3 regions of the Micromonospora sp. NPDC048935 genome follow, and region 3 is predicted to be linked to each of the others. Evidence: riboswitches for the same ligand, from Rfam matches in the RefSeq annotation. Region 3 holds a riboswitch; each other region holds the start of a gene.
What was found. A riboswitch is a leader RNA that binds a small molecule or an ion and turns the genes downstream of it on or off. The one in region 3 is predicted to bind cobalamin.
Positions count from the first base shown of each region.

Region 1 (3,272 bases), on a different contig from region 3:
CTGAGGTGGCCGTCCGGATAGTCGTCCTCACGCTCCTGCCGCCTGATCGCCTCGCCGGCGGGATCCAGGAAAAGGCAACGGAGGTGGGTGCCGGCGGCGAGGAGCTTCAGAAGGCGGTTGTCGGCGTACTGCTGGCAAATGAGGTTGAGTGACAGGCCGGACGCCCGGATGTCCCTGGCATGGTCGAAGAGGACGTGCGGCGGCAACTCCGCCACGAAATCTGACCGGCTGGAATAGATCGCGGTGACATCGGCGCACCGGTCCCGCGCCGCCCTCGCGACCTTCGGGCCACTGACGTTGCGTTCGGTCGGGTTTTGGTCGCGTTCGCCGAGCAGGAGCGTCATGCGTGCGTGACGTGGCATGGACAGGCCGGCGCAGATGCGGGTGAGGACGTCGATGCTGCTGACCCGGCGGGCGCCGCTGGTGATCTCGCTGACCTGCGCCTGACTGAGCCCGGTGGCGATGCCGAGGGTGGTTTGACTGGCGTGGGTTGTTCGCTGGACGAGGCGGAACACCTGAGCGATGTCCCGAGTGGCAAGGGCGTCGAGCATGTCGGAGGAATCCCACAGCAGGTCGGGAACGGTAAACGCTCCAGTCGTTCGGACGCTCACGCGCCGCTCCCTTCCCGCACCGGGGATGTGGGTCAGCATAGCCAGCGAACTGATGGCGGTGCCGGGACGACATCCGGAGGGTGGATGGAAGTTATCCGCCGAGGGATCACCCACTGTGATGGATGGCTGCGGTTAGGGTGAGCAGGGTCGTGGTGTGAGTCTTCGCTCCCGTCCGCACCTGCCCATGCGCCCCACCTGGCTGTGCCGCAACTGCGCCGCCGCGTGGCCGTGCTCCCGCGCGCAACTCGATCTCGTCGCCGAGTTCTATGGCCACTCGCTGGCGCTGGCCCTCTACCTGACGTCCTGCATGAACGAGGCGATCCACGACCTGTTCAGTCTTGGCGGTCGCCCCGACCTTGCCAAGATGCACACCCGTTTCCTCGGCTGGCTGTCGCTGACCCGCCGGCCGCGTCGCTTCGAGCACGAGTAACCCAGGGCTGACCGCGTGGGTGCTGAACCGTCTACGACATCAGCTCCAATCAGCTCGCCGTCTCGTGTGTCAGGCAACCCCGCGCGCCTATATTTTCCCAGGTCAATGTGATGAGCGCGGCCGGGCGACGCCGGGGCCGGCGTTGACCGGCGGCGGAGGGGTGTGGCAGCATTCGCGGCCTGACGGCAGTGAAGGAAGTCGGTGCGATTCCGACGCGGTCCCGCCACTGTCACCGGGGAGCGATCCCCCCTCGTGAGTCACGGCCGTGTGTCTGCGGCTGGAAGGCCGGGGGAGAGCGTCGATCCGGAAGCCAGGATACTTCGGCCGTCGGGACGTACCCCAGGGCGTGGACACCCGAGGAGGACCCGATGACGCACGGCGTCTCATTCATCGACGAGCATCGTCATGACCCGCATCGCGGGCGACACCCCGCACCCGCAACCGGCCGCGCCCGCACGTCTGGCGCCGGTTGCCTCGACGCGCGCCAGGCCGCTGGCTTCCGGTACCGCTGAGCCGAGCGCCCGCCGCTGACCGACTCCGACGCCCGCGTCGACGAGTCCGGCAGCGCCGTCGTACCGGCTGACGCCGCACCCATCCGCTTCGTCCAGGTCGCCTCCGCAGCGGCCAGGGCGTCACTCTCCGGAGCCCGCCGTGCGCATCCTGCTGCTGTCCACCGCCGACACCGACCTGCTGGCCGCCCGCGCCAGCGGCGCCGACTACCGGCTCGCCAACCCCGCGCGGGTCGCCGCCGACGAGGTGCCCGCCCTGCTCGACGGGGTCGCCCTCGTCGTCGTACGCCTGCTCGGCGGCCGACAGGCGTGGCCGGACGGCCTCGCCGTGCTGCTCGGCACCGGAGTGCCGACGGTCGTGCTCGGCGGCGAGGCGCTGCCCGACGCGGAGCTGATGGCCATCTCCACAGTGCCGTCCGGGGTCGTCACCCAGTCGCTGGCGTACCTGGTGGAGGGCGGGCCGGACAACCTCGGGCAGTTGGCCCGGTTCCTCTCCGACACGGTCCTGCTCACCGGCGAGGGGTTCGCCCCGCCCACACCCACCCCGGCGTACGGCGTGCACGGCGAACACCCCGCCGACCCGGATCGGCCCACGGTGGGGATCGTCTTCTACCGGGCGCACGCCCTCGCCGGCAACACCGACTTCGTCGACGTGCTCGCGGACGCGGTCCACCAGGCCGGCGGCAACCCGCTGCCGATCTTCTGCGGTTCGCTGCGCGGGTTGACCACGGGCGCCGGCCCGCTCGGGCTGTTCGCCCGCTGCGACGCGCTGCTGGTCACCGTGCTCGCCGCCGGCGGTGCGGTCGCCGCGGACGCCTCCGGAGGTGGCGACGAGGACGCCTGGGACGTCGGCGCCCTGGCCGCCCTGGACGTGCCGGTCATCCAGGCGCTCTGCCTGACCAGCACCCGGGCGCAGTGGGAGGCCAGCGACGCCGGGCTGTCCCCGTTGGACGCGGCGATGCAGGTGGCCATCCCCGAGTTCGACGGTCGGATCGTCACCGTGCCGTTCTCGTTCAAGCAGATCGACGCCGACGGCCTGTCCGTCTACGCCGCCGACCCCGAGCGGGCCGCCCGGGTCGCCGGGATCGCGGTGCGCCACGCCCGGCTGCGCTACGTGCCCAACGCCGACAAGCGGGTCGCCGTGGTACTCAGCTCGTACCCCACCAAGCACTCCCGGGTCGGCAACGCCGTCGGGCTGGACACCCCGGTCTCGGCGGTCCGGCTGTTCGCCGCGCTCGCCGAGGCTGGCTACGACCTGGGCGACGCGCCGGTGCCCGACGACGGCGACGCGCTGATCCACGCGCTGATCGCCGCCGGAGGCCACGACGTGGAGTGGCTCACCCCGGAGCAGTTGGCCGCCGCCGAGGCCCGGATACCGGGGTCAACCTACCGGCGGTGGTTCGACCAGATCCCGGCCGAGCTGCGCGAGCGGATGCGGGAGCACTGGGGTGAGCCGCCCGGCCAGCTGTACACCGAGGGCGGCGACATCGTCCTCGCCGGGCTGCGCTTCGGCAACGTGGTGCTGCTGATCCAGCCGCCGCGCGGCTTCGGGGAGAACCCGATCGCCATCTACCACGACCCGGACCTCCCGCCGAGTCACCACTACCTGGCCGCGTACCGCTGGTTGACCGCGCCGCCCGCAGACGGCGGCTTCGGCGCGGACGCCGTGGTGCACCTGGGCAAGCACGGCACCCTGGAGTGGCTGCCCGGCAAGGGCCTCGG
Region 1 is NZ_JBICTZ010000005.1:171,386-174,657, reverse strand. It holds gene ACGFIW_RS16475 (DUF5919 domain-containing protein) at 1-611, opposite strand, end outside; gene ACGFIW_RS16470 (hypothetical protein) at 766-1,041, shown strand; cobalamin riboswitch at 1,233-1,362, shown strand; gene cobN (cobaltochelatase subunit CobN) at 1,693-3,272, shown strand, end outside.
Region 1: another riboswitch for cobalamin. It lies ahead of cobN (cobaltochelatase subunit CobN); the one in region 3 lies ahead of bluB (5,6-dimethylbenzimidazole synthase).

Region 2 (3,272 bases), on a different contig from region 3:
GTCGTCGAGGTCGGCGCCCACCTTGAGCTTGACGTAGCCGTAGCCGCTGTCGACCGCCTCCTGGCACAGCCGGCGCAGCTTGTCGTCGCCGTAGCCGAGCCAGCCGGCCGAGGTGGTGTAGGCGGGGTAGCCCGTCCGGTCGAGCTCGGCGAGACGGGCGGCCTTGGTGCTCTCCTTGGCGCGCAGGATGGCCAGCGCCTCGTCCCGGGTCAGCGCGTCGGACAGGTAGCGCAGGTCCGCGATGTCGACGAGTTGCTCGGGGGACATGTCGACGAGCAGCCGCCACAGCGGCTTGTCGGCGAGCCGGGCGACCAGGTCCCACGACGCGTTCAGCACGGCGGCCAGCGACAGGTGGACGACGCCCTTCTCCGGGCCGAGCCACCGCAGTTGGGAGTCGGAGGTGAGCAGGCGGTAGACGGCGCCCATGTCCGCCGCCATCGTCGCGACGTCCACGCCGACGAGGCGCTGTGCCTGATGGACCGCCGCCGCGACGACGATGTCGTTGCCGCGACCGATGGTGAAGGTCAGACCGTGGCCCGCGAGTGGCGCGCCCGTGCTGTCGACGCCGTCGGTGTGCAGGACGACGTAGGCCGCCGAGTAGTCGCCGTCCTTGTTCATGGCGTCGGAGCCGTCAGCGGTCAGGGAGGTGGGGAAGCGGACGTCCTCGATGGTGACGGCAGTGATCTGCGGCATGCGCTCCTCGCCCGGCTAGGCTAAAGATCAGATGATCTCTGGGAGTATACGGAGGGCTAATCCGGCACGTCAACGACGTCGATCACCCACGAATCCAAGACATCTAATGTATCGGTCCCGATGCGAATGTGTCAGCGTGCTGTCGCCCCGGTCGTCGCACCCGGCCCGCGGGCCTCGGCGGCGGCTGTGGCGACATGTGTGGCGCTGGTAGGCACCCTGCCGCGCGGCGGCTCGTCGTCGTTGCCGGAGTGTCGATGTGCGACCGGCAGGATTGAGAAATTGCCGCGCGGAGCTGATGGGCGCCCCGGAAGATTGGATGTCCACTTCACATTCTGACATTGACGGTCGGAAATAAATAGGGATCCTTACGTCTGAAGACTTAATACATCACACCTTTCCGCATGTCGGCACCTGCTCGATGTCGCGTCCGCACGGGTGTGTGCCGCCGCGCGGGCCGCGTTCGGCACGGGTCGCGCGCGCCCGTGACGACCATCACCCGTCACGGCGGCGACACGCCCGGCACCGACATGTGGGGTGTGACAACCGCAGCGTCCCTATATATGGTGTCGACGCAGCTGGTTCGGCCGCTCAACCCGAGCGGTCGAGGCAAGAGGGAACCCGGTGGAAATCCGGGACTGTCCCGCAGCGGTGAGTGGGAACGACAGCCGTCATGAGCACTGGGCCACCAATCGGTCTGGGAAGCGACGGCCAGTAGGAGACCGGCGAACCCGGTCGTGCCCGTGAGTCCGAAGACCTGCCAGCGCGCCGTGCACCCACATCCGGGTGGGCGGCGGTCCGAGGCCGCGTGGGACGGCCGACGCCACCTGACCCGCGCCTGCCCGGCGTGGCGTCCGACGGTGTCTGTCTCCGCGCGTCCGAAGGCCACCAGGTCTCGAACTCGCGAGGAGTGAGTGGTGACAGTCACCGAGGTAGTCCCGGCACACGGCGACGCGGCCCTGCGGCGGACGCCGATGCAGGTCCGCAAACGCGACGGCAGCACCGAGTCCGTGGATGTCAACAAGATCGTCCGGGCGGTCGAGCGGTGGGCCGACGACCTGACCGACGTCGACCCGCTGCGCGTCGCCACCCGCACGATCAGCGGGCTGTACGACGGCGCGACGACTGCCGAGCTGGACCGGCTGTCCATCCAGACCGCCGCCGAGATGATCGGTGAGGAACCGCAGTACTCCCGTCTCGCGGCCCGGCTGCTGGCCGGCTACGTCGACAAGGAAGTGCGTCGGCAGGGCGTCACCTCGTTCAGCGCGGCGATCCGGGTCGGGCACGCCGAGGGCCTGATCGGGAACGACACCGCCGCGTTCGTCGCCGCACACGCCGCGGTACTCGACGACGCCATCGACGCCGACGGCGACCGGAGGTTCGAGTACTTCGGCCTGCGCACCGTGTACGACAGGTACCTGCTGCGCCACCCCACCAGCCGGCTGGTGCTGGAGACCCCGCAGTACTGGCTGCTGCGGGTGGCCTGCGGGCTGTCCCAGACGCCGGACGAGGCGGTCGGCTTCTACCGGCTGATGTCCAGCCTGGCCTATCTGCCCAGCTCACCGACGTTGTTCAACTCCGGCACCCGGCACACCCAGATGTCCTCCTGCTACCTGGTCGACTCACCGCGCGACGAGTTGGACTCGATCTACCAGCGGTACGCCCAGGTCGCCAACCTGTCCAAGTTCGCCGGCGGCATCGGCATCGCGTACTCCCGGGTGCGGTCCCGGGGCGCGCTGATCCGCGGCACCAACGGACAGTCCAACGGGATCGTGCCGTGGCTGCGCACGCTGGACGCGAGCGTCGCCGCGGTCAACCAGGGTGGCCGGCGCAAGGGCGCGGCCTGCGTCTACCTGGAGCCGTGGCACCCGGACGTCGAGGAGTTCCTGCAACTGCGGGACAACACCGGCGAGGACGCCCGGCGCACCCACAACCTCAACCTGGCCAACTGGGTCCCGGACGAGTTCATGCGCCGGGTCGAGGCCGACGAGCTGTGGTCGCTGTTCGACCCGCACGAGGTGCCCGAGCTGCCCGACCTGTGGGGGGAGCGGTTCGACGCCGCGTACCGGGAGGCCGAGGCGCAGGGCCGTTACGTGCGGTAGGTCCCGGCGCGGGAGCTGTACGGCAAGATGATGCGCACCCTCGCCCAGACCGGCAACGGGTGGATGACGTTCAAGGACGCCGCGAACCGGCTGTGCAACCAGACCGCCGAGGACGGCAACGTGGTGCACCTGTCCAACCTGTGCACCGAGATCATCGAAGTGTCCAGTGACGCCGAGACCGCCGTGTGCAACCTCGGCTCGGTGAACCTCGCCGCGCACCTCACCGACGGCGGCATCGACTGGGACCGGCTGCGCGCCACGGTCCGTACCGCGGTGACCTTCCTCGACCGGGTCATCGACATCAACCACTACCCGACCGCGCAGGCGGCGGCGAGCAACCCCCGCTGGCGGCCGGTCGGGCTGGGGCTGATGGGCCTACAGGACGTCTTCTTCGCGCTGCGGCTGCCGTTCGACTCGCCGGCCGCGCGGGAGTTGTCCACCCGGATCAGCGAGGAGTTGTACCTGACCGCGCTGGAGACC
Region 2 is NZ_JBICTZ010000009.1:51,805-55,076, reverse strand. It holds gene ACGFIW_RS23925 (enolase C-terminal domain-like protein) at 1-693, opposite strand, end outside; cobalamin riboswitch at 1,253-1,470, shown strand; partial or broken gene ACGFIW_RS23920 (ribonucleoside-diphosphate reductase subunit alpha) at 1,665-3,272, shown strand, end outside.
Region 2: another riboswitch for cobalamin. It lies ahead of ACGFIW_RS23920 (ribonucleoside-diphosphate reductase subunit alpha); the one in region 3 lies ahead of bluB (5,6-dimethylbenzimidazole synthase).

Region 3 (3,272 bases):
CCAGGTTCGGGCGAAGGACCGCACGGCGGCCTTGGAGGCGCCGTAGACGCCGAACGCCTCGTTGCCGACGCTCGCGGAGGTGGATCCGGTGAGGATCACCGAGGCGCCGTCGTTCAGCAGGGGCAATGCCCTCTGCACGGTGAACAGCAGGCCCTTGACGTTGGTGTCGAAAATCTGGTCGAAGTGGTCCTCGGAGACCTCTTCGAGGCGGCGGAAGGATCCCCCGCCCGCGTTGGCGAACAGCACGTCGACGCGCCGGCCCTGCGCCTCGACGGCTGCGTAGAGCCTGTCCAGGTCGCCGAGATCCGCGGCGTCGCCCCGGACGCCGGTGACGCCGGTGCCGATCTCGGCGACGGCCGCGGCGAGAGCGTCCTCACGGCGGCCGGTGATGAACACGTGTGCGCCCTCTGCGGCGAACCGGCGGGCGGCCGCCAGGCCGATCCCGCTGGTGCCGCCGGTGACCACTGCCGTCTTGCCCTGAAGCTGACCCATGAGCTGCCTTCCCATCGTGTCGCTGTCGCCAGCGGGTTGGACTTGCGCCGCCGCTGGTCGCCGTGGTGTACGGCGGTGCCCTCGGCGCAGGCTTTGATGTAACAGTAGCGGTTACATCTGGCCGCGACAAATGGGTCATGCCGGACGGAGTCGATGTAGCATCTGTGGTTACAGTGAGCGGGCGGAGATGGGTGCGATGAGCGGAAACAGCAGGTTGTGCGTCGCCGTACACGTGTTGACGTGGATGGCCCTGGATCAGCGCGACGCGGCGGCAGTGGCCACCTCCCAGCGCATCGCCGTCAGCGTCAACACCAACCCGGTGGTCATCCGCCGCTGCCTCGGCCAGCTCCGCGAGGCCGGCCTCGTGCGGTCCCGACGGGGAGCGGGCGCCGGCTGGCACCTGACCCGCGAACCGGAGTCGATCACGCTGCTCGACACGTACCTCGCGGTTGGCGACGACGAGCCGCTCTTCGCCCTGCACAGTTCACCACCGAGCGACTCCTGCCCGATCGGGTTCGGCATCCAGCCGGCCCTGCGCCAGGTCTTCGGCCGCCTCGACGAGGCCGTACGACGTGAGCTGGCCGCCACCACCATCGCGGACATGCTCCGCGACGTGATGGCGCAGCAGCCCGCGACAGCCTGACCGCGCGCCGCGGTGTGGGCGACGGCACCGGGTGTCCCGACGGCGGACGTCGTCGCTGGTGCCGCCGGCCGGTCAACGGTGGGCTTCGGCCACTCGGGGCGAACCGTCGGTCGCGGCCCGAGCCGCCCGCCGGCGACCCGTTGCCCGCCCACCGCTGCGCCGATCCCGAATTCAGGTCGGGGTTCGTCCCAGGTTCGTCGGGGCCACTATGGTGCGGGGTGGCACAAACGTTGCGAGGTGCCCCGCGCGAGTGGGGAGAATCGGGAAGCCGGTGGGAGTCCGGCACGGGCCCGCCGCGGTGACCGGGGAGCTGCCACCCACGCGTACCAGACGCAGCCACTGACCCTGCGGGGTTGGGAAGGCGGGTGACCAGCGGAGATCCGGGAGTCCGAAGACCGGCCTCGCGTCATCGACCCCGCCAGGGGCACGAGCGCAGCGGGAGCCTGCCTTGAACACCGGACTCTACGAGACCATCCACCGCCGCCGGGACGTACGTGGCCAGTTCACCGGGGCGCCGATCCCCCACGAGACGTTGAACCGGATCCTCACGGCGGCGCACGCCGCACCGAGCGTCGGCCTCTCCCAGCCCTGGGACTTCATCCTGGTCCGCGATCCCGAGCTGCGGCAGGAGTTCCACCGGCACGTACAGCGGGAACGGGACACCTTCGCGGCCACTCTCGACGGTGCGGCGGCGGAACGCTTCACCCAGATCAAGATCGATGGCGTACGGGAGTCGACGTTGTCGGTCGTGGTCACGTACGACCCGCAGCGGGGTGGACCGGCCGTGCTCGGCCGTCACGCGATCGCCGACGCCGGCCTCTACTCGGTCTGTCTGGCAATCCAGAACCTGTGGCTGGCCGCGACCGCCGAGCAACTCGGGGTCGGCTGGGTGTCGTTCTACCGGGAGCCGTTCCTGCGCGACCTGCTCGGCATCCCGGCCGCCGTCCGCCCGGTGGCGTGGCTCTGCCTCGGCCCGGTCACCCATCTGGAGCAGACGCCGGACCTGGAGCGGCACGGCTGGCGCCAGCGACGCCCGGTGTCGTCGGTGATCCACCACAATCGTTGGACGATGCGGTGACCGAGTTCTGCGACTCGAAGGCCCGTCATCGCGGAGCGTGCGGACCTGTCGTACCTGCGCCGGTCACCACGCGGTCACTAGGATGCTCATCGATGCGGGCGCACTGGGGGCGCCGCCTGACGCGTCCGGGGGCCCTCGTGTTCGGCGAAATCGTCCGCAGTCATCGCACCAGATTGTTGATGACCCAGGAAGAGCTGGCCGAGAAGGCCGGCCTGAGTGTTCGCCATATCCGCTATATCGAGTCCGGCCGGGTCGCGGCCCCACGCGCCGGCACCGTTCGTCTGTTGGCCCAGGCGTTCCGACTGACCGACACCGACCGGACCGCGTTTGAGATGGCCGCGCACGCGGCTGAGGACCGTATCGCCACCGCTGCCGGGCAGGACGCGGCACCGCCGCCGGCGCAGATCCGTCCGGCCCAGCTACCCGCACCGGTGTCCGGCTTCGCGGGACGCGCCGCCCAACTACTCGCCCTCGACGCCGCGGACGGCCCGGTCGTCCTGGTGGTCGGCACCGGCGGCGTCGGCAAGACCACGCTCATCCTGCACTGGGCGCACCGGTCCGCGGAGCGCTTTCCGGACGGGCAACTGCACGTGAATCTGCTTGGCTTCGACCCGTCCCGCGCGCCGGCCGACCCGACCGACGTGCTGCACGGCTTCCTCGGTGCTCTGGGTGTCGCCGGTCCGCAGATTCCCGCCACCCGGCAGGGGCGGGCCGCGCTGTACCGGTCGCTGCTGAACCGGCGACGGATGCTGATCGTGCTCGACAACGCCAGCGACGCCGACCAGGTCCGTCCGCTACTGCCCGGCAACCTCGCCTGCCGGGTGCTGGTGACCAGCCGGGACAGCCTCACCGGTCTGATCGTCAGCGACTCGGCGAGCCTGCTCCCGCTGTCCCCGATGGAGGTCACCGAGGCCCGGGAGTTGCTCGGCCTGCGGCTGGGCCAGCGACGGGTGGCAGCGGAGCCAGCCTCGGTGGACCGGCTCATCGACCGATGCGACGGCCTGCCGATCGCGCTCGCACTGGTGGCCGCTCGGCTCGCGACGAGCCCCGCGGCCACCG
Region 3 is NZ_JBICTZ010000006.1:187,620-190,891, forward strand. It holds gene ACGFIW_RS18735 (SDR family oxidoreductase) at 1-492, opposite strand, end outside; gene ACGFIW_RS18740 (Rrf2 family transcriptional regulator) at 689-1,135, shown strand; cobalamin riboswitch at 1,354-1,554, shown strand; gene bluB (5,6-dimethylbenzimidazole synthase) at 1,584-2,213, shown strand; gene ACGFIW_RS18750 (ATP-binding protein) at 2,306-3,272, shown strand, end outside.